Regions from separate parts of the Carnobacterium iners genome, predicted to be linked through region 2. Evidence: riboswitches for the same ligand, from Rfam matches in the RefSeq annotation. Region 2 holds a riboswitch; the other holds the start of a gene.

Region 1 (4,432 bases), 330 kb from region 2:
ACTAGTGAAATTGAAGAAACGGTTATTGTATAATAAATGTATCCAAAATACAACGAGCTACTAAAAATTCAGATAATAGAAGAGGAGTTTTTTATAATGAGAACAAACTTAGCAATGGACGAAAAGAAATCTGCTATAGAAGAAACAACTTTATTCCAAGATATCAAAGCAACAAAAGAAGTATTCTGGGTTAATCCAAATAAAAAGAAATTCGAAAAAGCCGCAGAAAAGTCTTCCATCACAAAGGCAGATATTACAGACGCAGATGCTCGCTTAACTCGATTTGCATCGTATTTAAAAATAGCTTTTCCAGATACAGCTCCAACTAATGGCATCATAGAATCACCTATTACAGAAATACCGCATATAAAAGCTTACCTTGAAGAAGAGTACAAAGGAACGATTGAAGGAAAAGTATGGTTGAAGCGAGACGATTTACTACCCATTGCTGGAACGGTAAAAGCACGTGGAGCTATTTATGAAGTCTTAAAGCATGCGGAAGATTTAGCTTTAGAACATGGCATGTTGAAATCAATTGATGAAGACTATGCTATTTTTGCAAGTGAAGCATTCAAAACGTTCTTTTCTGGTTTTAAAATAACTGTTGGCACAACTGGGAATTTAGGAATCAGTGTTGGAACAGTCGGAGCAAAATTAGGTTTTGAAGTCATTGTTCATATGTCAGTAGAAGCAAAGTTATGGAAAAAGAACTTTTTAAGAAGTCGCGGAGTGGTAGTCATTGAACACGAATCTGATTTTACAAAAGCTGTAACAGAAGGACGGCAACAGTCTGATTTAGATCCAACAAGTTACTTCGTTGATGATGAGCATTCCCGTGAGTTATTCTTAGGCTATACAGTCGCTGGAAGTCGATTAAAAAAACAATTAAGCGACAACAACATTTTAGTAGATGCAGATCATCCCTTATTTGTTTACTTGCCTTGTGGCATTGGTGGCTCTCCGGGTGGTGTTACCTTTGGCTTGAAACATATTTATGGTGATAACGTTCATTGTTTCTTTGCTGAACCAACACACGTTCCTTCTATGCTTCTAGGCCTAATTACTGGTAAATACAATGAGATATCAGTTAAAGATATTGGCCTAGACGGGCTAACAGTTGCTGATGGATTAGCTGTTCCACGGACATCTGGTTTTGTTGCGAGAGTATTAGAAGATTTCTTTAGTGGATCGTACACGTTAGATGACGACGAAACATATAAATTATTAACAGCTTTGATTGACCAAGAAGAAATTTATTTAGAGCCAGCTGCAATTGCAGGTTTACCAGGATCTATTCGTATGTTGCAATCAGAAGCAGGACAAGCGTACTTGAAAACCAACAACCTAGTTGATAAAATGTCAAATGCAACGCACATCTCATGGGCGACTGGTGGAAGTATGGTTCCTAAAGAAGACATGGAAGTTTTCTACAATAAAGGCAAAAAGTAAGTTAATTTAAAAGTGAAAGCACGAATACAGGACTTAGTAAATCGTAAATGACACACTACTGAGTAAAGATGAAATTCAAGAGGGTTTCTCTTGTACGAGAAAAAATCATAGGAGGAACACACATGTTAGAAATCATTCACACAAAAAACGCACCGGAACCAATTGGTCCATATTCACAAGTCATCAAAGCAGGAGATTTTATTTTTCCAGCTGGTCAAATCGGAGTAGATGCAGTATCCGGTAAACTAGTTGGAGAAAGTATCACAGAACAAACCGAACAAGCTTTTAAAAATCTTTCTGCTGTTCTAGAAGCGGCTGGTTCTTCTTTGCAACATGTTGTTAAAACAACCTGTTATTTATCAACAATGGAAAATTTTCAAGCGTTCAACGAAGCTTATGGCAAACAGTTTAATGGGCATAAACCTGCTCGCACTTGTTTTGCTGTCCAAGAGCTTCCCCTCAAGGGCTTATGTGAAATCGAAGTTGTCGCAGTTTTAAAAAAATAAAGCAGCTTATAAATTAATAGGTTAGTAATAAAATAAACAACGTTTTCTATATAAAATAAATAATGTTCTTAAAAAATAGATTGACATTCTCATTGGTTCCATATAGTCTAACAGTATAAAAACAAAATAGTCTTCAGGGCAGGGTGTAAGTCCCTACCGGTGGTAAAGCCCACGAGCCGCAAAGCAGATTCGGTTAAATTCCGAAGCCGACAGTTAAAGTCTGGATGAAAGAAGACAAAGTGATTGCAGAAAAAACGATGATTATAGAAATCTTATTTGAGATGGATAAAAATCCTACGTTTAAAAAGCAATGATACACTAGTCTTATTTGACCATGAACAAAGCCCTGGATTTACTATCTGGGGCTTTTTTGTATTCTATTTCCAAAAAATTGAATAGTCTTCAGGGCAGGGTGTAAGTCCCTACCGGTGGTAAAGCCCACGAGCTGCAAAGCAGATTCGGTTAAATTCCGAAGCCGACAGTTAAAGTCTGGATGAAAGAAGACAGCGTTTAAAGAGATCAAAGGTAGCCGAATACCCAGTATGCGGTGCTATTTGTTGCACTCTCTTATTCAAAATGCGCTAAAACCCTGAAGAGACAATCTTTTGGGTTTTTATTTTTTGGTTTTATGTAGATGGGAGTGAAAAAATTGGATGAATTTTATATGAAGATGGCGCTAGACTTAGCAAAAAAAGGAAAAGGGTTTACAGCACCCAATCCTTTAGTGGGCGCTGTAATTGTTAAGAATGGAAAAGTGATTGGACAAGGGTACCACGAAGAGTTCGGCCAAGCGCATGCAGAAGTAAATGCTATTGCATCAGCAAGTGAATGTGTATCTGGTGCAACATTATACGTCACTTTGGAGCCATGCTCACATGTGGGGAAAACACCTCCCTGCTCTGACTTAGTGGTAGATAAAAAGATAAGACGAGTGGTTATTGGGATGGGTGATCCTAATCCATTGGTTGCAGGAAAAGGCATTGAAAGACTTCGCAATAAGGGGATTCTCGTTAGCATTGGAGTGCTAGAAAAAGAGATAGCCCAACTAAATGAGGCTTTCATTAAGTACATTGTCACGAAAGAACCCTTTGTTGTGATGAAGAGTGCGATGTCCCTAGATGGGAAAATAGCTACAGTAACAGGTGAGTCTCAATGGATTTCTGACGCAGCAGCGAGGAAACGAGTCCACAACTTGCGACACGAATTATCTGGCATCATGGTAGGTATCGATACGATTATCAAAGATGATCCGCAATTAACAGCTAGAATTCCAAATGGTAAAAACCCGATTAGAATTGTTGTGGATAGCCAACTAAGAATCCCGTTAGCCTCTGTCGTATTGTCCCAGCAAGATAAAGCTAAGACAATTGTCGCAACAACTAATAGAGCAAGTAGTGAAAAAATAGCAACATTAACCAAAATGGGTATTGAGGTTATCGTGACTTCCCAAAGGGATAACAGAGTTGATCTACGCGAATTGATGAAAAAATTAGGCGCTAAGGGGATTGACAGCATTTTATTGGAAGGTGGAGCGACATTAAACTTTTCAGCTCTAAAAGAAGGAATTGTTGATAAAGTTCACGTCTATCTTTCGCCAAAAATCATTGGTGGAAAAGATGCGAAGACAATTGTTGAAGGCGAAGGAATCAGTTCATTAGAAAATGCTTTTCAATTGAAGCGATTAAATCCCGTGATGGTTGGAGAAGATATATTGATAGAAGGTTATCTGGATAAATAAAAAGAAATTAAATGGGAGGAAAACAAATGTTTACTGGAATTATTGAAGAAATTGGGACAATCAAATCGATTAAAAAAGGTGAGAAAAGTTCAGTACTTACTATCAAAGGCCGAAAAGTCGTACAAGGAACCCGTATTGGAGATAGTATTTCGACTAATGGTGTATGCTTAACCGTCACAAAAATAGAAAACGATTCTTTTGAGGCAGATGTGATGTCTGAGTCTTTGAAAAGAACAAACATTGGCGAATTGACTCCAGGAGGCTACGTTAATTTAGAACGAGCTCTAAGCCTTGAGACAAGACTAGGTGGGCATATGGTTAGTGGCCATATCGATGGAACGGGAAAGATAAAAGCTTTCAGGCAAGATGATAATGCGGTATGGATTACAGTTGAAACAAGTCCGGATTTATTAAGGTACATTATCGAAAAAGGCTCGATAGCTATTGATGGAGTTAGTTTAACCGTCGTAATAGTAGACGACCAGTCGTTTCAAGTTTCGATTATACCTCATACTGGTGAAGAAACGGTGCTGTTAGCCAAGCAACCAGGTGATAAAGTTAATCTTGAATGCGATATGATTGGAAAATACGTCGAAAAGTTATTGGGACTTGGCTCAAAAGAACCGACTAAAGAAAGCAATGTAACGCATGGATTTTTAAAAGAAAATGGGTTCTATTAGACCAGAATGGAGGAGCGTATGTTTAATACCATTGATGAATTATTAATTGATTTAAAGGC
Region 2 (4,432 bases):
AGAACAGTAGATACACATATCAAAAGATTGCGAGAAAAATTAACCAAAGAATCAGAAGCAGCTGCAAAAATGATTGTAACAGTCTGGGGATTAGGCTATAAATTTAATTCTTATTCTGAAGGAAAAAAGTAGGTTAGACGATGAATAAAGTAAATAACTTAACCATTCGGATTTGGTTAATTACGGTACTACTTTTAGGATTTTGTTTTATTGCCACAACAGAGCTGTATAGTCATGTGTATCAAAATAATATACAAATGAACTATATTTCTGATTATGAAAAAATGATTCAAACAATCGAAAAACGGCTGGCAGATGACCAAAATGTTACCACTGCAAGTATGGATAATTTTAAAGCGCACGATTCTCATCTATTTATGTCTCTTCACATTGAGGGAGAACCCGTTTTAAATTTTTCTAAAGAGTCACAGAGTTTTTTCTTGAGCTACAAAGATAGTTTGTTGACTGATGCAAGTATAAAAGAAGCTTTTATTAATAAAGAAGATACACAAGTTGTTAGCGATAAAATTCGTTTTGAAAATACAAGTGGCTTGTTTATTTTTAGAGTTAAGAATCTGGTCATTGAGGGAAAAAAAGCTGTTCTTTATTCGGTTGTAGATTTATCTTTTTTAAATGAGGCCGAACAAAAAATGAATAGTTGGATTTTAAGTATTTTTGCTGTTTATGGACTTTTAGCTGTTTTATTCTTGTATTTTTTACAAAAAAATTTAGGTGAACCGCTAAATAAGTTGAGAGATATTGCTTTTGACTATGCAAAAAATGATTTCAATCAAAAAGCGTCGGTAAAATACAAAGATGAACTATCACAATTAGCTTTAGCAATGAATAAAATGAAAAAATCGTTTGAGACAACAGGAGCAGCGACTAGACAAGAAAAAGAACTTCTAGAGAAAATAGTTGCTTCTATTTCAACCGGAATATTGTATTATAATCAAGAAAAAACACTTTTAATGTCCAATCCATTAGGGGAAGAATTTCTGCGTAATTGGGATGCCTTTGAAAATGTAAAAGATTACCAATTACCTGAATTTTTAGCAGATAAAATAGATAAAGTTATTGAAAAATCAGAAAAAGTTTATGATGACCTTATGATTAATGATTTTTATTTCCAACTATCTTTGGTTCCTTTATTTGACGAAGATATGAAAAATGTTCGTGGAGTCTTAGTTTCATTAAAGGAATTAACAAAAGAACGACACTTAGATAAAATGAGGGTAGACTTTATTAGCAATATTTCTCATGAATTGCGTACGCCTTTAGTCATGATTCAAGGGTATAGTGAAGCGATTATTGATAATATTGCTGAAACAGATGAAGAAAAGCATGAAATGGCGATGATCATTAGTGATGAAGCGAAACGAATGAATCGTCTTGTTAATGAAATGCTTGACTTATCTCGTATGGAAGCTGGTTATATCGATTTAATTATTGAAGACATCTTTTTAGAAGATTTCTTTAAAAATATATTATCATTATTTAAGCGATTTGCTAATGAAAACCATGTAAAATTATTACTAGAAATTGATCCAGAGATTCGCACTTATCCAATGGATGGCGATAAAATGAATCAAGTTTTTGTTAACCTCGTTCATAATGCTATTCATCACTCATCGACAACTGAACGAGATGGTGCAGAAGTAATGATTCGAGTCCAACTAGATAAAATAATCGACGAAGTCCAGATGGAGATTGTTGATAATGGCCCCGGTATTTTAGAAGAAGATATGCCTTACGTATTTGACCGCTTTTATAAAGCAGACAAATCTCGAGTGAACAACAACTCTAATAAGGTTGGAACAGGTATTGGGTTGTCTATTGTTAAGACCATTATCGAAGAACATGGTGGTTATATTGAAGTTTCAAGTATGATAAATAAAATAACAACCTTTAGAATTCACTTTCCATATTCAGATAACACTATCTAATAGTAAGTGGAGCTTGCAAATAAAGATAATATAGCTTATACTAAAATAGTACAAATGTTGTACTAATAAAATAGACGATTCGTCTTCAGGGGCAGGGTGTAATTCCCGACCGGTGGTATAGTCCACGAACTAGATAGCATTTCTAGTTGAACTGGTTTAATTCCAGTACCGACAGTAAAGTCTGGATAAAGAAGATGGGGCTTATTTGAATATAATACTGTTCACATGCTCTGTTTAATTTTTCTGAAGAGAAATTAGACGAGCGTATTTTTTATAGTGTTTTTTTTGGTAGGCCCAAGAATGCTCAAGCTGATGAGTCCTTTCAGGAGGATTTTTTATGCAAACCCGTAATACAAAAAAATTAGTCGGTGTATCTATGCTTGCTGCAGTTGCATTCGTACTAATGTTTTTCGCTTTTCCAATCATACCAGGCGTCACTTTTTTGAAAATCGATTTTAGTGATATTCCCGTTCTGTTAGGTATGTTTTTATATGGACCAGTAGCAGGAATAGCCGTAGCGGTTATTCGAACCATTCTTCATTATGTGCAAACGGGCGGAGATGCGGGTTACCCAATAGGAGACACAGCTAGCTTGATAGCTTCCTTGGCGTATACATTACCCATTTACTACATTATGAACACGAAAGCTGAAAAAGCTAAAAATGTTGTTTTAGCTAACGTACTAGGAACGGTATCATTGACCACCGTATTATCTTTATTAAATGCTTATGTCTTAATCCCACTATACTTTTTAGTGTTGAACTTTAGTGTTGGACCAATACAAAAGTATGTCTTTTATGGGGTTGTACCTTTTAATTTAATCAAAGGTATCGTCGTTAGTACAGTCTTTATTGCCTTATACAAAAAAATGAAACCTTGGATAATTAAAAACCAAGTGAGTCAACTTACAGAAACGAGCTACCTAACATTAGAAAAAAAATAACAAGGAAATGATTTCGTATCTCTTACGAAATCATTTTTTTATTTACTTTAAATAAATTTTTAAGGAATTTATAGTGATTTTTTGGTATATTAAACGTGTATTATAAAGAAAATTAAAAAGGAGTTGTGCTGTTTTGAATAGGCTATCTTATCTTGATTATTTTTATTTATCTTTGTTTTCAAAAACGTATTCAAAAAAAGCTTCTACTATTTACCATATTTTTACTGGTAAAAAAACGGCATCAATCCTTTATAGCGCTGAAAGGTATCACCTAACTTATGTTTTTGCCTTATTTCCAAAATTAAATCGCAGTCAATTTAATAAGAGTATAGAAAAACTAGCTCATTTGAATCACCTTTCACAATCAGGAGAAAAAATGGAGTATTATTTATCAGATAGCGGAGAAAAAGAATCTGTTGGGTTTTTTAATAGCCACTATTATCCTAAACAGTTAAATTACCTTCAAAATGGGCTTGCACTCAACCATTTTTGGCGTACACTTCAATTGATTACACAAGTTTTATCTGAAGTTAGGCATAAAAATAAACTGTATACTCCAATAGAAAAAGAATGGGAAAAACAATATTGGCTCAAACTTTGGCTCAAAAAAAGCAATAAGGATAAACAAGAACTAGCAGTAATATTTGGTAATGAATGGATTTTGATTTTGAATGAACTGCCTTTAATTAACGCTGAAATACTAACTGCTAATTTATCTGGTCATAATAATACGGGCAAGACTCAAAATCAGTTAGCTGAAGCATATAAAAAAGAGGCGATTGAAGTTCATTTGATTGTGCTTGATTCGCTAGCTTGCATCGGGAAAATAATAGAGCAGTATCCTAAAAAAACGCCATTATTTTTTTCAATCTATAAAGAGATGTTGCAAACTCATGTTGGGACAACTACTAGTGCTATTTTGACGAAGCAGTATTTATTAGGAGGTTATTCAGTTGAAGATACTGCAAAGTATCGGCAACTAAAACTAAGTACAATCAATGAACATGTTATTGAAATAAGTATTATGGATCCTTTATTTGATTTATCAGCAATTTTACCATTAGATAGATTTAAAGAAATTGAGCAACTGTTAAAAGAAACACCTGCTCTTACATACCAAGAAATGCTTGAAAAAAAGCCGGAAGTTCTTTTTTTATGGTTTCGCCTAGCTCAAATAGAAAGGAATCGAAATAGTGACGAATGAGGAAAAGATTAAAGATATTTTGCTTCACCAGTTTGGTTATACTTATTTTCGTGAAGGACAAGAAGAAGCTATTTTAGCAGCTTTGGATGGAAAAGATACACTAGTTATGTTACCGACAGGTACCGGTAAATCAATTTGCTATCAAATAACAGGATACTGCTTAGAAGGGATTGTCTTGATTGTTTCTCCTCTGCTTTCATTAATGCAAGATCAAGTTGATCAAATGAAACGGATGGGAGAAAAAAGAGTCACTGCATTGAATAGTTTAATGAGTAGTGAAGAAAGAAAATGGGTTATGTCTCATTTAACTGACTATAAGTTCATTTTTTTATCGCCAGA

What was found. A riboswitch is a leader RNA that binds a small molecule or an ion and turns the genes downstream of it on or off. The one in region 2 is predicted to bind FMN.
Region 1: linked by a shared signal. The riboswitch ahead of ribD (bifunctional diaminohydroxyphosphoribosylaminopyrimidine deaminase/5-amino-6-(5-phosphoribosylamino)uracil reductase RibD) and the one ahead of B9Y54_RS08760 (ECF transporter S component) in region 2 are both predicted to bind FMN.

Annotation. Positions count from the first base shown of each region.
Region 1 is NZ_FXBJ01000002.1:1,493,715-1,498,146, forward strand. It holds gene B9Y54_RS07245 (PTS sugar transporter subunit IIC) at 1-33, shown strand, start outside; gene B9Y54_RS07250 (D-serine ammonia-lyase) at 115-1,449, shown strand; gene B9Y54_RS07255 (RidA family protein) at 1,572-1,955, shown strand; FMN riboswitch at 2,081-2,195, shown strand; FMN riboswitch at 2,350-2,464, shown strand; gene ribD (bifunctional diaminohydroxyphosphoribosylaminopyrimidine deaminase/5-amino-6-(5-phosphoribosylamino)uracil reductase RibD) at 2,590-3,693, shown strand; gene B9Y54_RS07265 (riboflavin synthase) at 3,720-4,373, shown strand; gene B9Y54_RS07270 (bifunctional 3,4-dihydroxy-2-butanone-4-phosphate synthase/GTP cyclohydrolase II) at 4,392-4,432, shown strand, end outside.
Region 2 is NZ_FXBJ01000002.1:1,820,975-1,825,406, forward strand. It holds gene B9Y54_RS08750 (response regulator transcription factor) at 1-132, shown strand, start outside; gene B9Y54_RS08755 (HAMP domain-containing sensor histidine kinase) at 141-1,946, shown strand; FMN riboswitch at 2,024-2,146, shown strand; gene B9Y54_RS08760 (ECF transporter S component) at 2,284-2,889, shown strand; gene B9Y54_RS08765 (YpbB family protein) at 3,023-4,093, shown strand; gene B9Y54_RS08770 (RecQ family ATP-dependent DNA helicase) at 4,083-4,432, shown strand, end outside.